2 regions of the Geobacillus sp. B4113_201601 genome follow, and region 1 is predicted to be linked to the other one. Evidence: predicted binding sites of a transcription regulator. Region 1 holds the regulator's gene; the other holds the start of a gene.

Region 1 (14,840 bases):
ATCGACCATGATCCGCCGCCGTTTGCCAAAAGCGCTCATGAACAGGCGGCCCGGGCTTCGGTGGCAGCGCCGCGCGTGCCTGTGGAAGAGAGCGATCTGTACGCCATTATGTATACAAGCGGCACGACCGGGCGTCCAAAAGGGGTGATGCATCGGCACCGCGACATGATCGAGCAAAGCGTCCTTTGCTATGGCGTCATGCGCATCCGCGAGACGGATCGCGGGCTGGCGGCGGCGGCGCTCTTCCATTGCGCCGAACTGCATTGCTGCTTGCTGCCGCGCGTGCATGCAGGAGCGGCGAGCGTCATTTTGCACCATTTTGATGCCAAGCTCGTTCTCGAGACGATCGAACGTGAGCGGATTACGCTCCTGTTTGGCGCCCCGACGATGTGGAACATGATTTTGCAGGAAAATGTAGGCGATTACGACTTATCATCGCTTCGCCTCGGTCTATACGGCGCCGCTCCGATGGCTCCGGCGCTGGTGAGGCAATGCCAAGAGCGGCTCGGCATTGAGCTGATTCAAGCGTACGGGATGACGGAAATGGGGCCGGCGGTGACGTTTTTGTTGGAAGATGAGCAGCTCAAGAAACCGGGTTCCGCCGGGCGCGCCTGCCTCAACCATGACATCCGCGTCGTCCGCGCGCGGGAGGACGGGCCGTCCGACCCAGACGATGTGCTGCCGCCGTATGAAGTCGGCGAAATTGTGATGCGCGGACCGTGCATGATGGTCGGCTACTACAAGCGCGAGGAAGCGACGGAACAAGCGCTGTACAAAGGCTGGTATCATTCCGGCGATCTCGGCTACGTTGATGAAGACGGCTACTTGTATGTCGCCGACCGGGTCGATGACATGGTGATCAGCGGCGGAGAAAACGTCTATCCGCGCGAAGTCGAGGACGTGTTGTATGAGCATCCGAAAGTGCTTGATGTCGCCGTGCTCGGCGAGCCGGATGAGCTGTGGGGCGAAAAAGTCGTCGCCTTCATCGTCAAAAAAGAGGACAGCTTGACCGCCGAGGAGCTCGAGCAGTTTTGCCAAACGAGCGATCGCCTTGCCCCGTACAAGCGGCCGCGCGCCTATTATTTCATCGACGCCCTGCCGCGCAATGCGAGCGGGAAAATCCAAAAGTTTTTGCTGCGTGAACAGCTGAAAAAACAGGCGGCGGGCGGAACGGAGAAAAAGTGACCGAACAGAAGAGAGGGATGAACGGTGGCAGCTCGCTATTTGCGCGAGGAGCACCAGATTTTCCGCGATGCATTCCGCAAGTTTTTAGAGAAAGAAGCGTATCCGTACTACGACGAATGGGAGCGGCGCGGCATCATCCCGCGCTCGTTTTGGGCGAAAATGGGGGAAAACGGCTTTCTTTGCCCATGGGTCGATGAGAAGTACGGGGGATTGAACGCCGATTTTGCCTACTCGGTTGTCATCAATGAGGAGCTGGAAAAAGTCGGTTCCAGCCTTGTCGGCATCGGCTTGCATAACGATATTGTGACGCCGTACATCGCCTCGTACGGAACGGAGGAACAAAAGCAAAAATGGCTGCCGAAATGCGTCAGCGGTGAGCTCATTACCGCCATCGCCATGACCGAGCCGGGGGCCGGGTCGGATTTGGCCAACATTTCGACAACGGCGGTGAAAGACGGCGACGCCTACATCGTCAACGGGCAAAAAACGTTTATCACCAACGGCATTCATGCCGACTTGGTCATCGTCGCCTGCAAAACCGACCCGCACGCGAAACCGCCGCACCGCGGCATCAGCTTGCTCGTCGTGGAGCGGGATACGCCGGGGTTTACGCGCGGGCGGAAGCTTGAGAAAGTCGGGCTGCACGCCCAAGATACGGCCGAGCTGTTTTTCCAAGATGCGAAAGTGCCGGCGTCCAACTTGCTCGGTGAAGAAGGAAAAGGCTTCTATTACTTAATGGAAAAACTCCAGCAGGAGCGGCTTGTTGTCGCCATCGCCGCGCAGACGGCGGCGGAAGTGATGGTTTCCTTGACGAAGCAATATGTCAAACAACGTACGGCGTTCGGCAAACGGGTGAGCGAGTTTCAAACCGTCCAGTTCCGCCTCGCCGAAATGGCGACCGAGATCGCCCTCGGACGCACGTTTGTCGACCGCGTCATTGAAGAGCATATGGCAGGAAAACGGATCGTCACCGAAGTGTCGATGGCGAAATGGTGGATTACCGAGATGGCCAAACGCGTCGCCGCCGAAGCCATGCAGCTGCACGGCGGCTATGGCTATATGGAAGAATACGAGATCGCCCGGCGCTATCGCGACATTCCAGTGAGCGCCATCTACGCCGGGACGAACGAGATGATGAAAACGATCATCGCTCGCGAGCTAGATTTGTAGAAAGAGGGAATGGCCATGTTGAACGGCATCGTTGTGCTTGATTTTTCCCAGTACTTGCCGGGTCCGTTTGCGAGCTGGCGCCTCGCCCAGCTCGGAGCCGAAGTCATCAAAATCGAGCCCCCCTCCGGCGACCGTCTGCGCCCGTTCGCCGGGGGACGGCTGTTTGCCGCCTATAACGCCGGCAAAAAAAGCGTCGCCTTGGACTTAAAGACGGACGAGGGACGCGAGCAAGCGCGGCGGCTCGCTGCCCGCGTCGATGTGGTGATCGAGAGCTTCCGCCCCGGAGTGATGGCTAGGCTTGGGCTCGGGTATGACGATGTGCGCCGCGACAACGAAGGGATCATTTACTGCTCGATCAGCGGCTTTGGCCAGCGGAGCGGCCGCTCCTTGCTCGGCAGCCATGATTTGAACTATATGGCGCTCTCCGGTGTATTGGCGCAGCTCGCCGATGCACGCGGCCGTCCGGTTCATCCGAACGTGACGCTGGCCGATTTTATCGGCGGCATGGCGGCGGCGGAGCGCGTTTTGGCGGCGCTGTTCGCCCGCGAGCGGACCGGCCGAGGCGCCTATTTGGACGTCTCGCTGGTTGACGGCTTGGCGGCGATGATGGCGGGCCATTTTGCCATGGAACACGGCGGCGGGCCGAAACATGGCCTTGCCGAACTGGCCGGGGAGGTGGTGTGCTACCAGCTGTATGAGACGAAAGACGGCCGTTATATGAGCGTAGCGGCGCTTGAACCGCACTTTTGGCGCCAGTTTTGCGAAGCGATCGGCCATCCGGAATGGATCGGAGCGCAGTGGGCGCCGGCGCGGCCGGGAGAGGCGGTGTATGACGGACTTGTCGCTTTGTTTCGCGAAAAAACGTTTTCTGAATGGAGCGCCTTCGCGGAAAGGGTCGACGCTTGCCTTGCTCCGGTGCTTGAAGCAGATGAAGCGAAGCGGCTGTTTGCCGACGACCAAGTTCGCCGCCTTGTCGCGATGCAGCCGGATGGCGTGTGGACGGCTGCGCATGGGCCGGATGGCCGGTGGGACGTCGAAGCGCCGCCTAAAGTCAATGAACATGCTGATTTATTGAAGAGGGAGGAATAACCGATGATGAAAACACCGTTAACCATTTCGATGATGCTCGAGCGGGCGGAGGTGTTTTTTCCGAAAAAACAAGTCATCTCCCGCATGAAAGGCGGTGTCGTCCGCCATACATACAAAGAGATTGGGGAGCGGACGCGCCGGCTGGCCAGCATGTTGAAGCAGCTCGGGGTGGGAGTCGGCGACCGCGTCGGCACGTTCGCCTGGAATCATCACCGCCATTTGGAAGCGTATTTTGCCATTCCCGGCATCGGGGCGGTGCTGCATACGATCAATATCCGCCTCTCGCCGCAGCATATCGCCTACATCATCAACCATGCCGATGACCGGGTTTTGCTGATCGATGATGATTTGCTGCCGGCCATTGAAGCGGTGAAAGACGAGATCCCGAACGTGCGCGCTTTCATCATTATGACCGACGCCGACGAGCTGCCGGAAACGGCGCTGGCGCCGGTGTACCATTACGAGAAACTGCTGGCTGACGGCGATCCGGCATTTCCGTTTTTGAAAGACCTCGATGAATACCAACCGGCCGGAATGTGCTATACATCGGCGACAACAGGCCAGCCCAAGGGGGTTGTGTACACGCACCGGAGCACCGTCTTGCACGCGATGGCGCTAGGTCTAGCTGATACGCTGGGGTTGTGCGAGCGCGATGTCGCCATGCCGATTGTGCCGATGTTTCACGTCAACGCTTGGGGGATGCCGTTTGCCGCCACGTGGTTCGGTTCGACGACCGTCATGCCGGGGCCGGCGTTTACGCCGAACGTGCTTGCCGAGCTGATTGAAACCGAGCGGGTGACGATCGTGGCCGGCGTGCCAACGATTTGGCTCGGGCTGCTGCAAGCATTGGAGAAAGGCCGCTATGATGTCAGCAGCCTGACGCGCGTCATTTGCGGCGGTTCGGCGGCGCCGAAAGGAGTGATCCGCGCCTTTGAAGAAAAATACGGCATTCCGTTCATTCACGCGTACGGCATGACGGAAACGAGCCCGCTTGTGCTCGTCTCGCGCCCGAAAAGCTATCAAGACGAGCTGTCGTACGAGGAGAAACTCGACATTCGCGCCAAACAAGGGCTGCTTGCGCCAGGGCTTGAAATGAAAGTAATCGGCCAAAACGGGCCGGTTCATTGGGACGGGAAGGAAATGGGTGAGCTTTGTTTGCGCGGGCCGTGGATCGCTGCCGAGTACTACAACGATGAGCGAACGAAGGAGACGTTCCGCGACGGCTGGCTCTATACCGGTGATGTCGTCACCGTGGACGAAGAAGGGTTTGTGAAAATCGTCGACCGGACGAAGGACGTCATTAAAAGTGGCGGCGAATGGATTTCATCGGTTGATTTGGAAAATGCGCTTATGGCTCATGAGGCGGTGTTCGAAGCGGCGGTCGTCGCCGTGCCACATCCGAAATGGCAGGAGCGTCCGATTGCCTGCGTCGTGCTGAAAGAAGGCAAAAGCGTGACAAAAGAAGAGCTGTACGACTTTTTGCGCCCGCAATTTGCGAAATGGTGGCTGCCGGATGACATTGTGTTTCTCGATGAAATTCCGAAAACAAGCGTCGGCAAGTTTTTGAAGCGGAAGCTGCGCGATGAGATGGCGGCGCGCTATGCCGATGCGGCGACGGAGTAAAGGAGGCGAACACCGTGGCCGAAACGATTGCAGTCATCGGCGCCGGAGTGATGGGAAGCGGCATCGCGCAAACGGCGGCGATGGCGGGAAAAACGGTGCATTTCTATGACGTGTCCGAAACGGCTTTGCAAAACGGGCTCGCCTCGGTCGAAAAAAGCTTGCGCCGCTTTGTGAAAGCGGGGCAGTTGTCCGAACAAGAGGCGGAGGCGGCGCTCGGCCGCATCCGCCCGGCGACCGGTTCCGCGCGCCGCAGCTTTTGCGCAAGCTCGTTGAAGCCGGGCATTTAGGGCGGAAAACAGGGAAAGGGTTCTATACGTATACAACATGAACAGCCGCTTGAAGGGGAAACAGAGCCGTTTCAAGTTAGCTTCGAGTTCTATACGTATACAACATGAACAGGCGCCGCTCACGGAGAGGTGGACAGAAATGGGCCCATTTGGCGGCGCTGCGGTGCGCCGTTCGATACAACGGTGTGGCCGCCGCGCCGTCAAGGCGTGGCGTTGACAACAACAAGGAGGCGAAGATGATGCGCGAAGCGGTGATTGTGGAAGCCGTCAGAACACCGGTCGGCAAGCGGAACGGTGTCTTCCGCGACGTTCATCCGGTTCATCTGGCCGCGGCGGTGTTGGATGAAGTTGTGCGCCGGGCGGGCATAGAAAAGGGACAGGTGGAAGATATCGTCATGGGCTGTGTGACGCCGATCGCCGAGCAAGGATACAACATCGGGCGGCTCGCGGCGTTGGAGGCTGGATTCCCAATCGAAGTGCCGGCTGTGCAAATCAATCGGATGTGCGGCTCCGGGCAGCAGGCGATCCATTTTGCCGCTCAAGAAATCCGCTCCGGCGATATGGATGTCACCATTGCCGCCGGGGTCGAAAGCATGACGAAAGTCCCGATTTTCAGCGACGGCAATGAGCGGACGATTCCGCCGTCGCTTCATGAAAAGTACGAGTTCATCCACCAAGGCGTTTCAGCCGAGCGGATTGCCAAAAAATACGGCCTGACGCGCGCGGAGGTGGATGCCTACGCCTACGAAAGCCATCGGCGCGCCTTAGCCGCCATGCGCGCACGGAAGTTTCGCGCCGAAATCGTCCCGGTCAAAGGGCTTGACCGCGATGGCCGCGAAATCCTTGTTACCGATGATGAGGGGGCGCGGGCCGATACATCGCCGGAAGCGCTCGCCGCGCTCAAGCCGGTGTTTCAAGAAGACGGCGTCATCACCGCCGGCAATGCGAGCCAAATGAGCGACGGGGCGGCCGCTCTGTTGCTCATGGAGCGGGAGGCGGCGCGTCGGTTCGGACTGAAGCCGAAAGCGCGCATCGTCGCGCAAACGGTCGTCGGCTCCGACCCGACGTATATGCTGGATGGCGTCATTCCGGCGACAAGACAAGTGCTGAAAAAAGCCGGACTTACGATCGAGGATATCGATCTCATTGAAATCAACGAAGTGTTCGCCCCGGTCGTGCTCGCCTGGCAAAAAGAAATCGGCGCCCCGCTTGCGAAAGTGAATGTCAACGGCGGCGCCATCGCGCTTGGCCATCCGCTCGGGGCGACGGGCGTCAAGCTGATGACGTCGCTCGTTCATGAGCTGGAGCGGCGGGAAGGCCGCTATGGGCTATTGACGATTTGCATCGGGCACGGCATGGCGACAGCGACGATCATTGAGCGAATGTAAAGCGCGACAAAACACATAACGTTCGCACCAGCAGCGGGGCGGCCGCCAAGCCTGCTTTTTTTGCTGAAAACCAAGCGGGACGGAAGCCGGTCGGGTGTGATAAGATGAGGAAAAGCGGACGAAAGGGGGAGCGTTGGGCAAGATGAAACAACCGGTTCTTGCCTCCATCTATTTATCGCTCGCCGCCGGCATTTGGGGCGGGATGTATGTCGTAAGCAAGTACGTATTGGACTACATCCCGCCGCTGACGCTCGTCTGGCTGCGCTATGGTGTCGCCTTGATTGCGCTAGTCTTGATCGCGGCAATGAAACGCGAGCGCCCACCAACGCGCGGGCGCGATTGGCTGATGGTGATCGCGATTGGCGTCATCGGCTATGTCATTTCCATTTCGTTGCAATTTGTCGGCACGAAATGGTCGAACGCCCATACGGCTTCGCTCATTACGGCTTCAACACCGGCGTTTGTCGTTTTATTTGCCCGCTGGCTGCTTGGGGAAGCGCTCACGTGGCGGAAGCTTGTGGCGCTGGTGTTGGCGGCGGCGGGAGTGGTCGTCATCGTCGGCCTCGGAGACAGCGGGGAGTCGACGCTGGCTGGAAATACGGCGTTAGTCGGCGCGGCGGTCACTTGGGCGCTGTTGTCGGTGCTGGTGAAAATGGCATCGGCGCGCATGTCCGTTCTTTCCATTACGACCTTCGCCATCTTGGTAGCGTTTGTCGGCATGACGCCGATGTTGATGGTGGAGCGCCCGGGGCTGACGGCCGTTCAATGGAACGCGCCCGTTGCGATGGGCGTGTTGTACCTTGGCATCGTGTCAACGGCGGGCGCGTTTTTCTTGTGGAACAAAGGAATGGAGATGATCGACGCCGGCATCGGCTCGCTCTTTTTCCTTTTTCAGCCGCTCATCGGCTCGCTCTTTGGCTGGCTGTTTTTGCATGAGCGGCTTGACGCGTCCTTTTGGATGGGCGGGGCGCTCATCGTCGCGGGAGTGGCGGTGGCGGTGCGGAGCGGGCAAAGTGCGTAAGGACAGCGAAGCGCCCGCGCAGGGGCGTCCTCTGCTTGCCATTTTTTGGTCATGGTTTGATGCCTAATCACTTGAATCTACGCTGGAAGCGATTACCCGCCCGCTTTTTCCCCCACCGCCCGCCGCGGCAGTTTCCAGCCGTACGTGTATGACAAAATGCGAAGAGCAGCGACGGCAATAAACAGCACATACAGCTCCACGGGCGACTCCGCCCATTTCAGGCCGACGGCGATGCCGGCTAAAATCGCCCAAGCGGCGTAAATTTCCGCATGCAGCACAAGCGGCTTCCGCCCGGCAAGCACGTCCCGGATGATGCCGCCGCCGCTGCCGGTCAACACTGCCGCGACGATGACCGCGCTTAATGGATGGCCCATTTTTGCGGCATACAGCGCCCCTTGGATGGCGAATGCCGATAACCCGAGGGCGTCAAAAAAGTTGCCCCACCGCTTCCATGGCGGGAGCATCTGCTTCGGAAACAAATAGACGATCGTCATCGAGACTAAGGCGACAAGAAAGAGCGAACCTTGTTCCCATAACGCCGATACGGGAACCCCAATCAGCAAATTGCGCACGGCCCCGCCGCCAAACGCCGTGACGATCCCTAAAATATAGACGCCAAGCAAATCATATTCCTCTTCCATCGCGACGATCGCCCCGCTGATGGCAAAGGCGATCGTGCCGATGATGCTCAATATTTCCCACGTCATTCGTGCTGTTCCTTTCCGTGTCGTGTTCTTGTATCATTGTAGAGGCAAAAGCGGCGGGAATCAATCGTTTTTTCGGGAATGAACTAGCCGTGCGCTGCTTGAATTTGGTATGATGAACAAAGAGGACACAGCCGCTTTCGGTCATTCGCGGAAAGCCGAGCGAAGCCCGTGCCGATGGCCGGGATGCGCTCGAGCGTCCGCGCCATAAAAACGGTTGGCGCTCCATGCGGATCACATGGCTGCGCCCGAGAGGAGAAGGAAGGCTATGAGCCGCGAACAAGCCATCATCGTCGGCTGCCAACTTCATGGAATCGATGACGAGCGGTTTCGCTATTCGATGGAGGAGCTCGCTGCGCTCGTTGCGACCGCCAACGGTGAGGTGGTAGCCGAGTTGACACAAAAACGGGAAGCGCCGCACCCGGCGACGTACATCGGCAAAGGAAAAACAGAGGAACTTGCCGCTCTCGTCAAACAGCTGACGCCGGATCTTGTCATTTTCAACAGTGAACTTTCTCCTAGTCAAGCCCGCAATTTGACGAACATGCTTGGCGAGGTGAAAGTGATTGATCGGACGCAGCTCATTTTAGACATTTTTGCAAGGCGCGCCCGTTCGAAAGAAGGAAAGCTGCAAGTGGAGCTCGCGCAGCTCGAGTATCTGTTGCCGCGCCTTGGCGGCCAAGGCGCGGCGCTATCTCGCTTGGGCGGCGGCATCGGCACGCGCGGTCCGGGGGAGACGAAGCTGGAGACCGACCGGCGCCACATTCGCCGCCGCATCGACGACATTAAAGCCGAACTGCGCCGCATCGCCGAACATCGCGAGCGGTACCGCGGGCGCCGGCAAAAAAATCACGCGTTTCAAGTGGCGCTCGTCGGCTATACGAACGCCGGCAAATCGACGATTTTTAATCGGCTGACGGCGGCCGATTCGTTCGAGGAAAATTTGCTGTTTGCGACGCTCGACCCGCTGACGCGCCAATGCGTCCTTCCGTGTGGGTATACGGTGCTTGTCACCGACACGGTCGGGTTCATTCAAGACTTGCCGACGACGCTTGTCGCCGCGTTCCGCTCGACGCTCGAGGAGGTGACGGAAGCGGATCTGTTGCTGCACATCGTCGATTCGTCGCATCCCGATTACGCCGAACATGAGCGAACGGTGTTGCAGCTCGTTGCGGAGTTGGGGGCGTCCTCCATTCCGATGGTCACAGTGTACAATAAACGTGACCGGCAGGCGCCAGAATTCATTCCGACGACAACCGAGGCGCTCGTCATGAGCGCGCTTTCTGCCGCTGATATCGAACGGCTTCGCGCGTTTTTGGAGGAGGCGATCAAGCGGCAAATGGTCCTTTACCACGCCTCGATTCCAAGCGGCCAAGGAAAATGGCTCGCACGGTTAAAAGCGGACACGATTTTGCAGCAATGGCGCTATAATGAACAAGAAGGGACGTACGAATGCGAAGGGTACGTGCTCCCGACTCACCCGCTTTACAGGGAGCTGCAATCATTCCAATGATAGAAAGGGTTCACCAATGTTTTGGACAACATGGAAACACGGAGAGACGATCGCTGCGCTGATCGAAGAAGTGGAGGCGCAAATTGCCCCGATCCATCGCTCGATTGAGAGGCTGGTTGACGGAAACCAGCATCGCGTCCTTGACAGTTTCCGCCGCCATCAAGTGAGCGACGGCCATTTCATCCCGACAACGGGCTACGGCTATGATGATGTCGGCCGTGACACGCTCGATCGCATTTACGCCGATGTATTCGGCGCGGAAGCCGGCCTAGTGCGCCCGCAAATCATTTCCGGCACGCACGCGATTGCCATCGCGCTGTTTGGCGTGCTGCGCCCGGGCGATGAATTGCTCTACATCACGGGCGCCCCCTATGACACGCTTGAGGAGATCGTCGGCGTCCGCGGCCGCGGCGTCGGTTCGCTGAACGAGTTTGGCATTCGTTATCGGAGCGTGCCGCTTACGGCGGACGGAGCCGTTGATTTTCCGGCGGTGCGCGAGGCGATCCACGAGCGGACGAAAATGATCGGCATCCAGCGCTCGCGCGGGTATGCGACGCGCCCGTCGTTTACGGTCGATGAAATCGCCAAGATGATCGCCTTTGTCAAAGCGATCAAGCCGGATGTCGTTGTGTTTGTCGACAATTGCTACGGGGAGTTTGTCGAGGAAAAAGAGCCTTGCCATGTCGGCGCCGATTTGATGGCCGGTTCGTTGATCAAAAACCCTGGAGGGGGATTGGCGAAAACAGGAGGGTATATCGTCGGCAGGCACCAATATGTTGAAGCGTGCGCCTATCGGATGACCTCGCCGGGCATCGGCGCCGAAGTCGGCCCTTCGCTGTACAGCCTGCTTGAGATGTATCAAGGGTTTTTCCTCGCTCCGCACGTCGTCGGCCAAGCGCTCAAAGGGGCGGTGTTCACCGCCGCATTGCTCGAGCGGGTCGGGCTTGAGACTTCGCCGTCATGGAACGCGAAGCGCACCGATTTGGTGCAGTCGGTCCGCTTTAATGATCCAGAGCAAATGGTTGCTTTTTGCCAAGCCATTCAAGCGGCTTCCCCGGTGAACGCCCATTTCACTCCGTACCCGAGCGACATGCCCGGCTACGAGGATCAAGTGATCATGGCGGCGGGCACGTTCGTGCAAGGAGCCAGCATCGAGCTGACGGCGGACGGGCCGCTGCGTCCGCCATACGTGGCGTACGTGCAGGGCGGATTGACGTATTCTCATGTCAAAATCGCCGTTTGCTCCGCTGTTCACCGCTTGCTGGAACAGCAGCTCATTTGTTTGTGAGAAAAGGTAACATATAATTGACTGTTTTCTTCACATTATGATAAAATAAAGGTATGAAAAGCGAGGAGGAATTGGCATGAGCAGCCAAATTCGTCGTTCCATGCCATTGTTTCCGATCGGGATTGTGATGCAGCTGACGGACTTATCGGCCCGGCAAATTCGCTATTACGAAGAGCACGGCCTCGTCACGCCGGCGCGCACCGAAGGCAATCGGCGTCTGTTTTCGCTCAATGACATCGATCGTTTGCTTGAAATTAAAGATTTGATTGATCAAGGCGTCAACCTCGCTGGAATTAAGCGCATTTTTGCCGCGCGGCAGGAAGGGCGTCACGAACAGCCGGAAAAAGTCGACAAGGCAGGAAAGCCGAAGCTGTCGGACGAAGAGCTGCGCGAAATTTTGCGGACGGAGCTGCTTCAGGCCGGGCGGTTTCAGCGCGCATCGCTTCGCCAAGGAGATCTCGCTCGCTTCTTTCACTAACGATGGGAAATGATTTCGGAGCCGGTGAGGAGGTTCAAGATGGCAAAATATACGCGTGAAGACATTATGCGCATCGTCAAGGAAGAAAACGTCAAATACATCCGCCTGCAATTTACCGATATTTTAGGCACGATTAAAAACGTGGAAATTCCGATCAGCCAGCTGGAAAAAGCGCTGAACAACAAAATGATGTTTGACGGGTCGTCGATCGAGGGGTTTGTCCGCATCGAAGAATCGGACATGTATTTGTACCCTGACTTGGACACGTTTGTCATCTTTCCGTGGACGGCGGAAAAAGGGAAAGTCGCCCGCTTTATTTGCGACATTTACAATGCCGACGGCACGCCGTTTGAAGGCTGCCCGCGCTATAACTTAAAACGCGTGCTCAAAGAGATGGAAGCGCTCGGCTTCACGGCGTTCAACTTAGGGGCGGAACCGGAGTTTTTCCTCTTTAAGCTCGATGAAAAAGGGCACCCGACGATGGAGTTGAACGACCGAGGCGGCTATTTCGATTTAGCGCCGACGGATTTGGGGGAAAACTGCCGGCGGGACATCGTGCTTGAGCTCGAAGAAATGGGGTTTGAAATCGAAGCGTCCCATCACGAAGTTGCCCCAGGACAGCATGAAATTGATTTCAAATACGCCCACGCCATCAAAGCGTGCGATGATATTCAGACGTTCAAGCTCGTCGTGAAGACGATCGCCCGCAAGCATGGGCTGCACGCGACGTTCATGCCGAAGCCGATTTTCGGCATCAACGGCTCGGGTATGCACTGCAACTTGTCGCTGTTCCGCAACGGGGAAAACGCCTTTTTTGATCCGAACGGCGAGTTGCAGTTGAGCGAAACGGCCCGCCAGTTTATCGCCGGCGTGCTGAAACACGCGCCGAACTTTACGGCGGTGACGAACCCGACCGTCAACTCGTACAAGCGGCTCGTTCCGGGCTATGAAGCGCCGTGCTATGTCGCTTGGTCGGCGCGCAACCGCAGCCCGCTCATTCGCATTCCGGCTTCGCGCGGCATGAGCACGCGCATTGAGGTGCGCAGTGTTGACCCGTCGGCGAACCCGTACTTAGCGATGGCGGTGCTGTTGGCGGCGGGGCTTGACGGCATTCGCAACAAACTCACCCCTCCGGCACCGGTGGACCGGAACATTTACGTCATGACGAAAGAAGAACGGCTCGAAGAAGGCATTGTCGATTTGCCGGCTACGCTCATTGAGGCGCTTGAAAACTTGAAGTCCGACGAAGTGATCGTCCAAGCGCTCGGCAAGCATTTATTCGAGCACTTCGTTGAAGCGAAAGAAATCGAGTGGGATATGTATCGGACGACCGTCCACCAATGGGAATTGGATCAATACATGGAGCTGTACTAATCAAAAAGAGGGTATCCCAAAAAGATCGGGATACCCTCTTTCGTTGCTCTATATACGTGCTGACTGCTTCGGCCGCACGATCGGTTGCGTCGATCTTGAAGGCAGACAGCCTTTAGGTCAGCCCCTCTTTTATATAGGTACCGGTGCTTCCGGCCCATGATTGGTTGTGCCGATCTTGAAGGCAGGCAATCTTTTGGGTTAGCTCCTCTTTTATATACGTACCGGTGCTTCCGGCCCATGATTGGTTGTGCCTACCCTGAAGCCAGACACCTTGTGGACCGCCCTTTTTTATGCGGTCTAACTTGTTCGGCTCGCGCGCTTCCGCCATGCCGCCTTGTGGACCGGCCCTTTTCCGCGGCCGGCCGCTCACACCCGGCAACCACGCTGTTCGGGTTTTGGCTCAAGCCCCGTCCGCCTCGTTGCGGCGGCGCGCGGCGTCAGCCGACAAGGTGATGGACGTTTGTCCGCCCCGTCCGCCGTCTTCGTTGCGCTTCCGTTAGCCGATCAGGCGATAGACGCCGATCACCTTGCCGAGAATCGTGCAATCGCGGACGATGATCGGCTCGAGATGAGCGTTTTCCGGCTGCAGGCGGATATGATCCTTTTCTTTGAAAAAGCGCTTGACGGTCGCTTCATTGTCTTCGGTCATGGCCACGACGATGTCGCCGTTTTGGGCCGATGATTGCTGGCGGACGATGACGTAGTCGCCGTCCAAAATGCCGGCTTCGATCATGCTGTCGCCCATCACTTCAAGCATAAACAGCTGTTCTTCGCCGGCGGCGAGCCGTTTCGGCAGCGGGAAATAGTCCTCGATGTTTTCTACGGCCGTAATCGGCTGCCCGGCGGTCACTTTCCCGATAATCGGCACCGAGACGATGTCCTCGCCCTCTTTTTCCTTCCCGCCATCGTTGTCCAAAATTTCAATGGCGCGCGGCTTGGTCGGGTCGCGGCGGATGTATCCTTTGCTTTCCAACCGCGCCAAATGCCCATGGACAGTCGAACTCGACGCCAGTCCGACCGCCTCCCCAATCTCCCTCACCGAGGGCGGATAGCCCTTCGTTTTGACTTCCTGCTTAATAAACTCTAAAATTTGCTGCTGCCGTTTCGACAGTTTCGTCATTCCCTGCACCTCCGGCAAGTCATTTGCCTTCATTATATCATGCCGAAAGGGAAAAAACAAACATAAGTTCGAATTTTTTGTTGACACAAACAAACGTTCCTGATTATAATGAAGGAAAGCGAACGAATATTCTCTTTTTGGGGTGGGGAAAATGAAGAAGACGTTTGTGCACTATCTAGTATTTTCGGTTTTGATGACGCTTTTCACAGCCGCGTTCATCTACGCTGGCAGTCCGGTCGATAAACAGGAATATGTGACGGTGACCGTCGCATCAGGCGATACGCTTTGGGGGTTGGCCAAGCAATATGAACAGGAGCACGGCTTATCGCCGGACGAATTCATCCGCTGGGTGGTGGAGGTGAACCATCTTCGCAGTTCCCGTCTCACAGCGGGTGAACAGATCGTCATTCCCGTGTTAAAATCGAAGCGGGGCGGTTCATTGGCCGCCAATCAGTAACAAGAAAGAAGGGATGGCCATGAGGGCGGTCATTTATTGCCGCGTCAGCACGGACAAAAGCGAGCAGGAAACATCGCTGGCTCGGCAGCGGGAGGAGCTTGAACGGCTCGCGGCGGAAAGCGGATTTGAGGTGGTTAAGGTGA
Region 2 (14,840 bases), on a different contig from region 1:
GGCATCGCTCCCGTCGGGGTAATCGGCGCCGTATTTCAGGCGCGCGGCTTCATCGTAAACGAGCTCCCCAACGGCTTCGCCCATGATTTGCGAAAAAAGAAAATTCGTTCCGTCCAATACTTCCCGGCGGCTGCGGAAGTTGCTCGCTAGATCGATTTTCATGCCCCCGGCTTCTCCGTCCGCCGTAAACCGTTTGTATTTATCCAAAAACAGCAGCGGTTCGGCCAGCCGAAATCGATAAATCGACTGTTTGACATCGCCGACCATAAACAAGTTGCCCGTCCGCTCGCTTCCTTTCTTGACCAATTGCAAAATAGCTTCTTGGACAAGGTTCGTATCTTGATATTCGTCGACAAGCACCTCATCAAACTGAGCTTGGTACTCGAGGGCGGCGGCGGTGGGCTGCCATTCGCCCGTCTCTGGATGGCGGTGCCGCAGAACGCGCAAGCAATAATGCTCCAAATCGGAGAAATCTACGACCCCTTTTTCCCGTTTGGCTTCCTGAAACCTAGCAGCAAAACGGCGAACGAGCGCGGCGATCGTTTCCACGATCGGTTTCATTTCCTGCATGTGGCGGAGCCAAGCGGACGGAGGAAGCGAAAATACATGGTCGCGCAGCGCTTCGATTTTCTTTTTCGCCTGCTCGCGCAACGCCTTCACTTCATCGATCAGGTGCGCTTCGTATCGTTTGCTGCTGCACGACGGCAAGCGTCCGAACGACAAGGATTGCAACGCCTCGTGCAGCTTGTCCCACGGTCCGGCCACCCTCATTTGCAGCCCGGAAACGAGCGCGGCGTCTTCGCGCAACCGTTCCGTGTACGGCTCGGGACCGCCCGGTGCTTCCGCCAGCTCCAGCGCCTTTCGGATCAATCGCAAAGCCGCCGTCAGCTCCATTTCTGCATGCTGAGCGAGATAGCGTGCCGGCGCCAACGTTCTCACGTCCGCTTCAGCATCAACATCATACATTGACGCCAAGCCGGCAAGCCATTCGTCCGGCTCAGGATGAGAGCGAGAAAACTCATAAAGCGAGAAAATCATTTCCTGTAGCTCTGCATCGCTCCGATCGCCCGTATACGCATCGACGACCGCCAAAAAGCGATCATTGTCCGCCTTTCCATATTCTTCTTCAAGCAGGTCTTCAAGGACGTCTTCCTTGAGCAGCTCGATCTCCGTTTCATCAGCGATGCGAAACGACGGGTCTAAATCAAGCAAATAGTAATATTTGCGAATGACATCCAAGCAAAATGAATGAAGCGTCGAAATCGAAGCGCGGGGAAGCAGGCTGAGCTGGCGCCGCAAGTGGAGAGAATGCGGGTGTTTCGCCAGCTCCCGTTCGAGCGCTTCGCCGATCCTTGCCTTCATCTCAGCCGCAGCGGCATTGGTAAACGTGACGACAAGCAGGCGGTCGATATCCACCGCTCCTTCTTCCGCCGTCACTTTTTGAATGATCCGTTCGACAAGAACGGCCGTTTTGCCAGAACCGGCCGCCGCGGCAACGAGAAGATCGCGGCCGCCGGCGGTGATCGCCTTCCATTGTTCTTCCGTCCATCGGCTTCCGGCCGGCTTCGGGCGAATCGCCATGTTCATCGCTCGTCCTCTCCTTCCGCTACTTTTTCCAAGACCGCTTCCTTCGTCTGCGGAACTAGTTTTCGATATTCATTGCCCGGAAGCGCCTCGTCAAACTGGCACACCGGCTTGAACGGGCAAAACTCGCACGCCGTTTTCTCTTTCAGCTTATATGGAGCAATCGATACAACGCCATCGGCGATTTGCCCGCCGATCTCGACAAACAAGCGGCGGATATGGCGACGAAGCGCCGTAAAATCCGATTCACTCGCCACCGATGAGCGCGAATGGATCGATCCGCTTTTGGTGATTTGCGCGGGTACAATCAGCGACCATTGCCCGTCTTCAAGCTTGCTGTCCATCAGCCGGATCGCTTCCACGTCCGCGAGCAGCAGTCCGCGCATCCGAAACGGTTCAAGCAACTTTTGCGCCAGCTTCACTTCGTCATCGACCCACTGTTTCGCTTGAACGATCGGATTGTGAATATGGAAATAAAGCACTCCCGCCGGAAGCGCCGGCTTTCCGACCAATTGTTCGGCATACGTCAATACAATGTCCAAATACGTGAACATTTGCAGCGCCAGCCCATAGTATACTTCCGCTATATCAAGCGCTTTGGCACTCGATTTGTAATCGATGATGCGAAGCAGCACCCCTTGGCCGCTTTCTGCTTTGTCAATGCGGTCGATCCGCCCGACGAGTTCCATCGTCGTTCCGTCGCGGAGCCGAAAGCGAAGCGGTGGCAAATCGCCGCCCGGTCCAAACGACAGCTCCATCCCAACCGGAACGAAGCCGCTCGCCCGCGCGTGCTCGCTTAGCACGTACGCCGTGCGGGCGACCACGTTTTGCAGTTTCCGTTTCATATATTGATAGCGAGATGAGCTTGCTAGCACTTGCCGCTGAATGAGCGGGGCAATCCGCTCAACAGCCTCGGCCGACAGCCGCTCGCATTCCAGCTTTGATAGTTTGCTCCATTCGACATGCCGTTCACGGAGCTGGTCGGCGATTTGCTTGATGGCAGCGTGAAACAACTGCCCGACATCGGGAGCCTCAAGCCGAAAAACATGGCGCTCTTTCAAACGCAGCCCGTGCGAGGCAAAGTGAGCGTACGGGCATTTTTGAAACTGTTCCATGCGCGAGACGCTCGCTTGAATCTTTGTTCCGTACAGCCGCTCGCTCCACCGTTTTTTCAGCGGCGCCGCTTTGTTCGTATAAAAGAGAGCGGAAATGGCATGCTGCACGTCTTTGCGCCACTCCGGATGGCGGACGAGCGCGTTATACACTCCCCACCACAACGGATCGATGCGATAATTCCGCTTCCACACCCGCAGTTGGCTGACCAAATACGTTTGCGTCGCCCTCCGGACGGTGACGAAGGATTCCGCCTCCTCCTTGGGGACATCGAACGGGTCGTTGCTGCATAACTTCACCGGCGCCAGCGGGAACAAATTCTTCAATTGTTGAATGAGCGGGGACGGCATCAGCGCCTTTCCTTCACCGTCAGCGAGCGGATAGGCGACGTACAGACGGCGGCGCGGGGCCACGAGCGCCAAGTAGACGAAAAACGGATCATAAAACAGCTGCTCCCGACTTCCGGGGGCTAGCGACACGCCGAGCGCGCGCAATTGTTCGCGCTCGATCTCGGCCATCAGCCCTTCTTCCTTCACTTTGGCCGGAATGACGCCCTCGTTGACGCCAATGACAAACGCGTACTTGATGTCAAACAGCCGCGAACGATCCAGTTGGGCGATAATCACTTGATCGAGCGCCGGCGGAACGAGCGAGAATTCGAGGCGATCGAGCCCGGCTTCAATGATTTTGGCAAACTCGGCGAGCGGAAGAGACTCGGTTCCAAGCATTTCCACATATTGATCGAGCAAGTCAACGACCGCGTTCCACGCTTGTTCGTGCTGACGCGCCTCGATTAAGCGCCCGGCCGCTTCGGCTTCGGCGCTCATTTTCTCGAGTTTTTTTGGAATCTGCAATTCTTCGAGAAAGAGATATAACGCCGTGCAAAGCCCGCGTCCATCCGAAGCCCGGCGCAAGCGGCGGTCAAGCCGGCGAAGCGGGGCGGTCAACACCTCGCGCCACCGGTTCAACTCATCTTCAAACTGCCGCTCTTCGTCAGTCTGCGGCACATTCAACCCGTCAAGCGCTTGATAGCGGCGGTACGTCCAACGTTCGCCGCTCGTCCACTGCTCCCCTTTCACTCCATGGGCAAGCACGTAATTTTCCAGCTTGTCCGCCGCCTCGCGCCACCAAGCCGCGTCTTCGTCAGCCGGAAAAAGCAAATCGGTTTTCACCGCCCGAAACACCGCCTCGTAGCGCCAGCGCGTCACGACGGTTTCGAGAGCGGCGCGTACGAGCTCAACGAGCGGATGGTAGTGCATTGGCTCTTTCTCGTCCATGAAGGACGGGATGCCAAAGTCAAAAAATACCGTTTTGACCACATCGCGATATGATTCAAGATCGCGAATGATCAAGGCAATGTCGTGATAGCGCGCTCCCTCATCGCGGACGAGGCGAATGATTTCGCGGGCAACCGCCTCCACTTCCGCCCGCCGGTTGGCGGCTTCGTAAATGCAAACCGCATCGGTCTTTTCCTCATACGGAATCAACGGACGATGGTGAAATTGCCTTTCCAAATGGGCAAGCGCGCTGCTTTCATGCCGGCGGTTTTCCGTAAGCACGACCGGCTCTTCGATCAATACGCCGCTGCTGAGCGCGAGTGCGCGCAGCTGTTGATACGTTTGCGCCGGCAAATAAAACAGATCGAGCGCATCCGGCATGCCATCGTCATATGGCCGGTCAATGGTCAAAGAAACGGTGACGCGTCGGCAATGGCGGAGAAGCTGTTCGATGACCGCGTATTCCTGCGGCGCAAAATGATAGAATCCGTCGATATAAATCTCAGCGTCACGCAAATAAACGGAGTGCGGAATTTGTTCAGCGAGCAAGCGCAAATAATCTTCCGAATCGAGATAATGGCCGCTCAGGCTTCGCTCGAGCTCGCCATAGACGAGCGCGACATCGCTTAGTTTGTCGGCGAGCAGCCGCCGTCCCGGTTGATTCGACTCGGCCGTAAGCGCCTCGGCGTGGCGGCGGAGCTCCCCCGGCGTCAGGCAATATCGTTTGCATTCGGCGATCATGTCGTGCAGCTGCTCAATAAACCCTTGTTTGTCCGCCGCGCGTCCGAACAGTCTAAGCTCCTGCCGGCGCTGTTCAATAATGTTGCGGATCATCATTTGCACGCCAACATCATGCACGTGATAGCGGTTCATGCCGCCGGTTTCTTGCAGCACGCGCCAAGCGAGGCGCGTGAAACTGAACACTTGGGCACGGATCATCCCGTCCGTCCCTTCTGTATGTATTAGGGCGTATTCGCATTGAAACGTCATTTGTTCCGGAACGAGGTAAACGATCGTTCGTCCTTGCGGGCTTTCTTTCAGCATGGTTTGTATTTCGCTCAGACAGGCGGCCGTTTTCCCGCTTCCCGACCGCCCGAGCAAAAACCGAAGCGACATGGCTCTTACCACCATCCGTTTCCTTTATTTTCTTTATTTTAGCACATACGTTCGCTTTTGGAAAGAAAAAAAGCGCAGCCTCATCCAGCGTGACATACTCCCGCCAGCTACGCTGACACTTTTTTAGGGCCTTTCTTTTTAAGATGGTCATCTCCCTTTCACTATTGTTTCGAAGTGAGAGACGTCTTCCGTTGATTCGTTAAAACTGGAACGCGAACTCGTTCAGCGGCCAATAGCGAAGATCGACTTTGCCGACGATTCGGCTGATTTTCACGAAGCCGAAATGCCGACTGTCCCAACTGCCCAAACGATTATCGCCAAGGACAAACACACAGCCAGGCGGCACCCTCGTTTTTCCTGTCACTTCCTCCAGCGTAAAATCACCGGTCAGCTTGCCCCCAGCTAATCTTTGCTTATACGGGCGCAAATACGGCTCATCCATCCGTTTCCCATTGACATACAACACATCGTTTTTATACTCAATCCGGTCGCCCGGCAAGCCAATGACGCGCTTGACATAGTCTTCGTTTCTCGTGGCGTGAAAGACGATTACATCAAACCGATGAATCGGACCGATGTCATAAGACAGCTTGTTGACAACGAGCCAATTGCCATTTTCTAACGTTGGCATCATCGATTTTCCTTCAACGATATAAGGACTGAACACAAACAAACGGAGCGCAACCGCAAGGCAGACGGCTGTCATCCACAGCCACCGGCGCCCTTGTTTCTCTTTCCGTTCTGTCACTCTCCGTCCCCCTCGCTTTCGCGTTTTTCCGTCAGTGAAAACCTCGCTTCGACCCGCTTTCCGGCATACCAAAGAAGGAAAACGGCTGCGGTGATCATCGCCGTCCGCAGCGGCTGGTGGACGAGCGCCACCAAGTCGTAGCCGATGAAACTGATCGTAAACACCATGATCATCTTTCCGAGAAGCACAGCCAGTATAAACTGCTGCCGACTGATGCGCGACAGCCCGGCGACAATGTTGACAAGTGCCGACGGAGTGAACGGAAAACAATACAGCAAAAACAGCGGCCCGAATCCGTGCCGTTCAATCCAATGCATAAATTGGCGCACCTTCCGATGACGGCGGACAAAATGAAAAAAGCGCTTCTGCCCCACTTTCCGCGTCAGCCAAAAAACGAGGAGCGACCCAAGCGAGGCGCCGAACCAAGAAATGAAAAATCCTTTCCACAACCCAAACGCCGCTGCATTGGCCATGACAAAAACAACCATTGGCAAAATCGGAAAAAATGATTCCAAAAGCGTCACCGCGATGCCGGGAAGCAAGCCAAAGGAGCGATACTGATCAAGCAAAGCAAGAATGTGATCGAGTGTGAACCATTGTTTGACGGTTTCCATGTCCATGTATCTTTCCCCATTCACATGCTGTTTATATGTCTATTTTACACCCCTAGGCGCCCAATTGGAACTCACCTTTGCAAAATTACGTCTGTTTTTCCTGCTGCATGCGGAATATGTACTGGAGCTTGCGTTCTCGCGCTTCCATCCGTTCGGATAACTTCGTCCGCAGTTGGGCGGTCCGGTGCAATTGATTGATAAACGACTTGCAGGAAACATCGAGGGAGACACTTTTTCCGTTGCGGAAATACACGATGGTCTGTTCATATTTGGCAGGTTCGTATTGATAGACGTGCATGTGCGAAAGCCAAACGCAGCGGAAATCTCGTGGAGAAGCGGTTGGGAATACGTAAATTTCATTGGACGGTTCGATGGCGATCGGCGCCTTATGGGTGATGCCGATAATGGCCTTGGTTCCCTCTTTCCTCCCCCGGTAGCTACTGCCATAATAATCACAACTCTGTTTGACGATATCGGTCGGCGTTTTTTTCACAATGTACTCGCCATCTTCCTCGATGACTTTCGCATACACGTCGCTGTTCAAAAAGTAGGGGAGAATTGCCATCGTATATCGACTGACGATGAACTGTTCAAGGACAATGAACTCGTTGATCTTCATCGATCCATCTCCTTTCCTATTCGCTCGCTATTTTCTATCATAACACAAGTAGTTATATTTTTCTATATTTTGAAAAAAGTTAAGGCTCTTCATCAAAAATTGTACTTGATTTTTTCATTACACATCTTAACTTATGCATCCACGAAAGAACAGGGGAAATCAATCATTTTTTGCCTACACCTGTTTAGAAGGCTGGTGAAAAATGGTTGTTTCTTTTGAGCAATGGGGGATCGTTTGAAAGGTAATCCTGATGCGACGAGGCTTTTCTATTTGAAAAACGGGCTTGATCAGCGGCTTGCCCCCTTAAATCATCGGTCTCTTAGAGAAGTTCACTGTCTGTCAAGTACACGTTTTGATGACGAACCAAAGTTAATGAACAAACCCATGACGCTGGTCATGGGTCGGTTTAGGCGTTCTCAAACGTTTGACCGATTTCTTTCATCGCCAAATATTCATTCGCTTGTTCCAGCGCCGTATGTTCGCCGACAGAGTCGCCCGCGTACGTTTCCTCATTCATTCCCCATTGTTCAAAATGGAGATCGGTGCTGACGCGGAATTCCGCCGGCATTACCTCCGGCAGCTCGCTTTTGTCCTTTTTCATCGCATCGCCTCCTGCCTATATAGCATGCGCCGTCTTTTTCCTTTTATGCGCTGCACTTGCAGCCAAACCAAAAAAATGAGGTTGTCCCGAAGGATCAGGACAACCTCTTTCGCAGTGATCGGCGCATCGCTTTGTGTTTCATGCGATGCTATCTTGAAGGCAGACAACCGTTTCGGTCAGTTTCATTCAAGCCTTTGTAAACTGTTCTTCCTCGGTCGATCCTTTCAACGCGACGGTCGACGACTGGCCGCCGGAGATGACTTGGGCGACTTCATCGAAATAGCCGGTGCCGACTTCGCGCTGATGGCGCGTAGCCGTATACCCGTACTTCTCAGCGGCAAACTCGGCTTGCTGCAGCTCAGCGTACGCCGCCATGCCGCGCTCCTTGTAACCGCGCGCCAGTTCGAACATGCTATAGTTAAGGGCATGGAACCCGGCCAAAGTGACGAATTGGAATTTGTATCCCATTTTCCCAAGCTCTTGCTGGAACTTCGCAATCGTTTCATCATCCAGCTTTTTCTTCCAGTTGAATGATGGCGAGCAGTTGTACGCCAACAGCTTGCCCGGGAACTTCTCGTGAATGGCTTCGGCAAACTGCCGCGCTTCCTCCAAGTTCGGTTCGCTCGTTTCGCACCAAATGAGATCCGCATACGGCGCATAGGCCAAACCGCGGGCGATCGCCTGACCGAGACCAGCTCTCGTGCGGTAAAACCCTTCCGGCGTCCGCTCGCCGGTAATAAATTCTTGATCGCGCGGGTCGATGTCGCTTGTGATCAAATCAGCGGCATTGGCATCGGTGCGGGCGATCAGCACCGTCGGGACACCCATCACATCGGCAGCGAGGCGCGCTGCAATCAAGTTGCGCACCGCCGTTTGCGTCGGCAACAGCACTTTGCCTCCTAAATGGCCGCATTTTTTCTCCGATGACAACTGATCCTCAAAGTGGACGCCAGCCGCTCCCGCCTCAATCATCGCTTTCATGAGCTCAAACACGTTCAGCTGGCCGCCGAACCCAGCCTCGGCATCGGCAACGATCGGCACGAAATAATCGATATCGCCGCTGCCTTCCAAATATTGGATTTGATCTGCACGCTGCAATGCTTGGTTAATGCGTTTCACAACATGTGGAACGCTGTTGGACGGATACAAGCTTTGGTCCGGATACATATGCCCGGCGAGGTTGGCATCGGCCGCCACCTGCCAGCCGCTTAAGTAAATGGCTTTCAGCCCCGCTTTCACCTGTTGCACCGCTTGATTTCCGGTCAGCGCGCCGAGCGCATGAACGTAATCTTCCGTATTTAACAGCTGCCATAACTTCTCGGCTCCGCGCCGAGCGAGCGTATGCTCAATATCAAGCGAGCCGCGCAACTTAATGACATCTTCCGCGCTGTACGGACGGACAATTCCTTTCCAGCGCTCCTCATTTTTCCAGCTTTCCTCCAATTGACGAACACGTTCAGCAAATGACGCCATTTTCCCTTCCCCCATTCTTTTGTTATAATACATATATTTATTTACAACATTATTATATAACAGAACTAGAAAAATGCAATCCTTTTTTGCAAAATTTTTTTCATTAGGAAAATAGCCGCACAATGTTCATAAACATGGTGTTTTTGTCGCTCCTCGTTTTGGTATGATCGATCATGAAGGGAGGATCATGATGAAAAAACTATATATCATTGTCGCCAGGCTCTTGCTGATTGGCATCGGTGTTGGCATTATCTATTTCACTGTCTACCAACCAGCTTCCATGCGTCTGCCGAAGAACGTGACGATGGAAACGGCGTGGGGAGCCCCTTATTCCTTTGACGGCTTGCCGCCCAAAGTTCGACTCATCGAATTCATCTATACGAACTGCCCGGATATTTGCCCGAATACGACGATGCAAATGGCCAAACTGCGCGACCGGCTGCAAAAAGCCGGAGTGTTCGGGCGCGATGTGGAATTCGTCACGATCACTATCGACCCAGCGCGCGACACGAAAGAAAAACTGCAAGCATACGCAAATGCATTTGGCATAACTGGCGATGGGCAAGGATGGGTGTTTTTGCGCGGCAGCAAAGCGGCGACAAAAGCGACGGCGGACGCTTTCCACTTCCAATACCGTGACCCGGGAAACGGGATGATGGTGCATACGTCGCTCGCTTACTTGCTCAATCGGGACGGACGGGTCATCGAACAGATCGACATGGGGGGAGCGTCACGATTTCGTGTTGATGAAGTGTACGAAACGATTATGGATGAATTGTCATAACGATTTTGTACAGGTGTAAAAAAAGAGGGCATTGTCTGCCCTTTTTTCATTGAAGAACGCCGAACCTTTCACATCAACATCGAATAGCAACTAAGCACGACAACCGCAGCAAGCACAACAACAATAACATTCGCACCGAGCCAGGCGGCCGTCACCGCCGCCGCAAAACCGATCACCCCAAAAAGAACGTCGTCTTGAATGAAAAAAATATCAGGGATAATCAGCGCGCCAAGTGCAGCATACGGCACATTTTTCAGCACTCCTTGCCAAAACGGCGGCAGCTCGACGCGCCCAAGCAGCACGAACGGCAACATGCGCGGCAAATACGTGACGATCCCCATGCCGAGAATCATCCAAACGATCGCGTTATTCATCCTCATTCTCCCCCTTCTTCGCCAGCCACTCGACGACGACTGCGGAAAGAAGCGTTGCCAGCACGATCGACCAGCCTTTAGACAGGTGAAAGACAAGCGTGCCGAGCGAATTGAACACGGCGGCTAATCCTGCCAGCCATACCGTTTTCCGCTCCTTTTTCAGCGCTGGGACGAGCAAGCCGATAAACATGGCGTACAAAGCGACCGACATGCTCTCTTGTAAGCTTTCCGGCAAACTCGCCCCGACAGCATAACCGATGCCGGAGTTGACGACCCAGCTGCCGTACGCCATCATGATCAACCCAAACATATACGAAGCGCTGACCGTCCCCTCTTTCATGGCCGCAACGGAAAACGTTTCATCGGTGATGCCAAACGCATACAGCGCCTTTTTCCAAAGCGCATCCGCCTCCGCTTTTTCGTTGAGCGAAGCGGACATTAAAAAATGGCGAAGGTTTAAAACAAATGTTGTTAAAATGATTTCAAATATGCCGGTACCGACGGAAAGCAAGCTGAGGGCAATATATTGCGAGGCGCCGGCAAAAACGACGACGCTCATCAGCACCGTTTCTGCGAGCGTCAGCCCGGTCGTCTTAGCGAGCAGACCAAATGTCAGCGCGATCGGCATATAGCCGATGGCGATCGCCACCCCCGCCTGCACCCCTTGGCGAAACGGCGCCATTTTCCCGGCCATCCATGTCGTTTTCATCCATCCATTCCCCCGTTTCGCTAGTTTGATATGTTTATTGTCTAAAAATCGCTGTCATTTCGCAACCCGAACATAGGTCAATTCTTTTATCCTCTTAACTAGAAAGCCGGTGAAAAGCCGCTGTCGCACACCAATCGATGGCATTTTCATTCCGAAGAGAAAGCTGGTTCTGCAAGGTTTTTCTAATTGAGAAACGAGTGGAATCAGTCGTTTTCGCACGAAATCACCAGCCTCCTAGGAAACTCCCGCTTGGGCGCAAAGCGGGAGTAGGGGAGAAAATCCATCTATGATATAATCGAATTGATTCATTATTTGCGCAATTGAAAAGGAGTGGGCTATTGTGTCAGTAAAACCGCACGTATTGACCGAACGCGGCGTTCTCCGCTATGAACAGGTGACGTATCCGATGGAAGAGCGCGGCTTGCAGTTCGGCGATGGGGTCTACGAAGTCGTGCGCCTATACAATGGAACGTACATCTGGTTAGAAGAACATCTCAATCGTCTGTATCGTTCGGCGGCTGCTATTCGCCTGTCCGTCCCGTTCGCTCCCGAAGAGCTGGCCGCGCGGCTCGAGGAGCTCCGCCGCTTGAACGATGTGCACGAAGATGCCATTTTATATTTGCAAGTGACGCGCGGAAGCTTTCCCCGCGCCCATGCTTTTCCGGCGGAAAACCGCCCGAACTTGTATGCCTACATCGAGCCGATGGCGCGGAAAAGAAACGAAATGACGCGTGGCGTGCACGTCATTGTGACCAAGGATGTCCGCTGGGAGTATTGCTATATTAAAAGTTTGAACTTGTTGCCAAACGTGCTGGCCAAGCAAGAAGCAATCGAGCGCGGGGCATTCGAAGCGATTCTCCACCGCGATGGCATCGTCACGGAAGGAAGTTCGTCGAACATTTTTCTCGTCAAAGCTGGGACGGTATATACCCATCCTGCCACCGAGCGGATTTTAAACGGCATCGTCCGCACGAAAGTGAAGCAGTTTTGCGGTGAGCTTGGCATCCCGTTCATGGAAGAAGCGTTTTCGGTCCACGACCTCGCCCAAGCCGATGAGCTGTTTTTAACGAGTACCACTTCGTCCATTATTCCGATCATCCAAGTGGACGACACCACGATCGGCAGCGGCCAGCCGGGAGCCGTCACCCAATCGTTGCAAGCCGCCTACCAAACGGCAACGCAGCCGGCCGCGCGCAACGCCTAGTGGGCCCACCAATGTAAAGCGAGGTGTCCCGCTCCTCTCGTTCGGGGCACCTCGCCTCGTCTATTGGCTGAGGACCGCGCGATCGCTCGCAAATTGACTGCCGCGAATGCGTTGAAATTCAGCAAGCAGCCGTTCGACGGTCAGCTCCTCCTTTTCCTTTCCTTCGGCGGCAAAGATGATTTGTCCGCCGTCCATCATAACGAGCCGGTTGCCAAGGCGAATCGCCTGCTCCATGTTATGCGTCACCATCAGCGTCGTCAAACGGTGTTTGGCGACGATTTCCTTCGTCAATTCAGTGACGAGCTCAGCGCGCGCCGGGTCGAGAGCAGCCGTATGTTCATCAAGAAGAAGCACATCAGGCTTAGTAAACGTCGCCATCAATAACGAGAGCGCCTGCCGCTCGCCGCCGGAAAGCAGTCCTACTTTCGCTGTCAGCCGGTCCTCTAGCCCTAAATGAAGCGTTCGCAGCGTCTCGCGAAACCACTCGCGCTTTTGCTTCGTCACGCCGAACCGAAGCGTGCGCCGCTTCGTCCGGTTGTAAGCGAGCGCAAGATTTTCCTCAATCGTCATATGCGGGGCGGTGCCGGCCATCGGGTCTTGAAAAACGCGGCCGATATGACGGGCGCGCGCATGTTCCTTAAGCGATGTCACATTGCGGCCGTTGATCCACACTTCCCCCGTGTCGGGAGACAGCCGTCCGGAAATGATGTTCATCAGCGTCGATTTCCCGGCGCCGTTGCTGCCGATGACCGTGACGAAATCGCCGGGGGAAAGCGTCAAGTCGATGCCGCCTAAAGCAATTTTTTCATCGGCTGTTCCTTCGTTAAACACTTTTGTAATTCGTTTCAGCTCCAGCAACAGCCTCCCCCCTCTCCAGCTGCTCGGCTTTTCGTCTTTTTCTCCGCTTTTCTTTTTGGGCCGCCCAGAGGTTGGGCACGATGAGGGCCGCCATGACAATGAGAGAGGTAATCAGCTTCACATCGCTCGTCTCCAAAAACTCGACCCGCAAAGCGAGCGCCAAAATCAGGCGATAGACGATGGCCCCGCCGATCACTGCCCACGTCGCCCGAACAACGGAGTGAGCGCCAAACAGCGCCTCGCCGATAATGACGGAAGCTAACCCGATGACAATCATGCCAATTCCCATGCCGATGTCACTAAATCCTCCGTACTGGGCGACGAGCGCCCCGGAAAAAGCGACAAGCGCATTCGACAGCCCAAGCCCAAAGATGATGAGGCCATCCGTATTGGCGGAAAAGCTCGCCACCATCGGCTGATTGTCCCCCGTGGCCCGCATGGCAATGCCCAACTCCGTTTTCAACAACCAGTCCACCATTCCTTTTACCACGACCGCCACCGCCGCCATCGCTGCGAGCACCGCCCACGTTCGCGGCGCGAATCCTGTGAAGGAAAGGGCTCGGTTGAGCACATCATCCCATCCGGCCTGCTGCCAAGCGGCTGTAATTTGCTTGATGACCGTTTCCTCTTGAAGGAGCGGAATGTTCGATTTTCCCATGATGCGCAAATTGATCGAATACAACGCGATCATCATTAAAATGCCTGACAAGAGCGGATTGATCTTCCCTTTTGTATGCAAAAGTCCTGTCGCGACTCCGGCGGCAAATCCGGCCAATAGCGCCGCGGCCGAAGCGGCAAACGGATTCGCTCCGTTGACGATCATCACGGCGGCGACCGATGCGCCGGTGACAAAGCTGCCGTCAACCGTCAAATCGGGAAAGTCCAACACGCGAAACGACAAATAGACACCAAGCGCCATCACAGCGTAAATCAAGCCGGCCTCCACCGAACTGAACATGGCCGTCCACACACCATTCACCCGCCTTTTGACGGCAATCCCCCTTCGTCGAAGGGGGAAGCCGCTCGTTTATTCAATGTATTCCGCGATCGAATCCCATTCGGGATTGAGTTTAATCCCCATTTCTTGGGCCGCTTTTTTGTTGATGACCAGCTTCAGCTTTTTCGGATACTGCACTGGAAGCTCGGACGGCTTTTTGCCGTCTTGCAAAATTTGCGCCGCCATTTCCCCGGCTTCATATCCGATGTCGTAATAGTCAAAGCCATAGGCGGCAAACCCACCGCGTTTGACAGAATCAAGCTCGCCGACGAACAGCGGGATGTCGTGTTCATTGGCGACTTGAATGACCGATTCGAGCGCCGACACAACCGTGTTATCCGTAATGATGTAAAAACAGTCGACCTTGCCGACCAGCGATTCAGCCGCCTGCTTCACTTCCGCGGACGTGGATACCGATGCGGGCACGATCTGCAAATCCGTCCCTTCCATCGCTTTTTTAACTTGCTCGACTTGGGCGACCGAATTTTGTTCGCCGGCGTTGTACACCATGCCGACGCGATGGCCTTGCACATACTTGTCAATAAACTGCACCGTTTTCGGAATCGCGTCAGGGTGGGTATCCGTCGTTCCTGTGACATTGCCGCCCGGCTGTTCCATCGATTGCACGAGCTGGGCGCCAACCGGATCGGATACCGATGTAAAGACGATGGGAATGTCTTTCGTCGCATTGAGCGCAGCCTGCGCGCTTGGGGTTGAATTGGCAAAGATCAAATCCACGCCATCGGAGACAAAATTGTTGGCGATCGTT

Evidence for each region. Region 1 encodes LexA, which represses DNA repair genes until DNA is damaged. Its sites were predicted from a motif close to CGAACATATGTTCG; they were not measured.
Region 2: the regulator LexA is predicted to act here: its motif matches at 5,131-5,144, upstream of addB (helicase-exonuclease AddAB subunit AddB).

Annotation. Positions count from the first base shown of each region.
Region 1 is NZ_LQYX01000121.1:303,519-318,358, forward strand. Features, by position in the region: gene B4113_RS17965 (fatty acid--CoA ligase) at 1-1,185, shown strand, start outside; gene B4113_RS17970 (acyl-CoA dehydrogenase family protein) at 1,210-2,355, shown strand; gene B4113_RS17975 (CaiB/BaiF CoA-transferase family protein) at 2,371-3,444, shown strand; gene B4113_RS17980 (long-chain fatty acid--CoA ligase) at 3,448-5,067, shown strand; partial or broken gene B4113_RS17985 (3-hydroxyacyl-CoA dehydrogenase NAD-binding domain-containing protein) at 5,082-5,303, shown strand; partial or broken gene B4113_RS21325 (3-hydroxyacyl-CoA dehydrogenase family protein) at 5,297-5,395, shown strand; gene B4113_RS17990 (thiolase family protein) at 5,591-6,742, shown strand; gene B4113_RS17995 (DMT family transporter) at 6,885-7,763, shown strand; gene B4113_RS18000 (trimeric intracellular cation channel family protein) at 7,856-8,470, opposite strand; gene hflX (GTPase HflX) at 8,736-9,980, shown strand; gene B4113_RS18010 (methionine gamma-lyase family protein) at 9,997-11,268, shown strand; gene B4113_RS18015 (MerR family transcriptional regulator) at 11,345-11,746, shown strand; gene glnA (type I glutamate--ammonia ligase) at 11,786-13,120, shown strand; gene lexA (transcriptional repressor LexA) at 13,617-14,240, opposite strand; gene yneA (cell division suppressor protein YneA) at 14,392-14,697, shown strand; gene B4113_RS18040 (recombinase family protein) at 14,717-14,840, shown strand, end outside.
Region 2 is NZ_LQYX01000035.1:101,484-116,323, forward strand. Features, by position in the region: gene addA (helicase-exonuclease AddAB subunit AddA) at 1-1,587, opposite strand, end outside; gene addB (helicase-exonuclease AddAB subunit AddB) at 1,584-5,090, opposite strand; gene lepB (signal peptidase I) at 5,290-5,838, opposite strand; gene B4113_RS05030 (TVP38/TMEM64 family protein) at 5,835-6,458, opposite strand; gene B4113_RS05035 (competence protein ComK) at 6,538-7,071, opposite strand; gene B4113_RS05040 (hypothetical protein) at 7,478-7,672, opposite strand; gene aceA (isocitrate lyase) at 7,859-9,145, opposite strand; gene B4113_RS05050 (SCO family protein) at 9,336-9,929, shown strand; gene B4113_RS05055 (AzlD domain-containing protein) at 9,998-10,303, opposite strand; gene B4113_RS05060 (AzlC family ABC transporter permease) at 10,296-11,012, opposite strand; gene dat (D-amino-acid transaminase) at 11,353-12,216, shown strand; gene B4113_RS05070 (ABC transporter ATP-binding protein) at 12,277-13,074, opposite strand; gene B4113_RS05075 (ABC transporter permease) at 13,040-14,032, opposite strand; gene B4113_RS05080 (ABC transporter substrate-binding protein) at 14,102-14,840, opposite strand, start outside.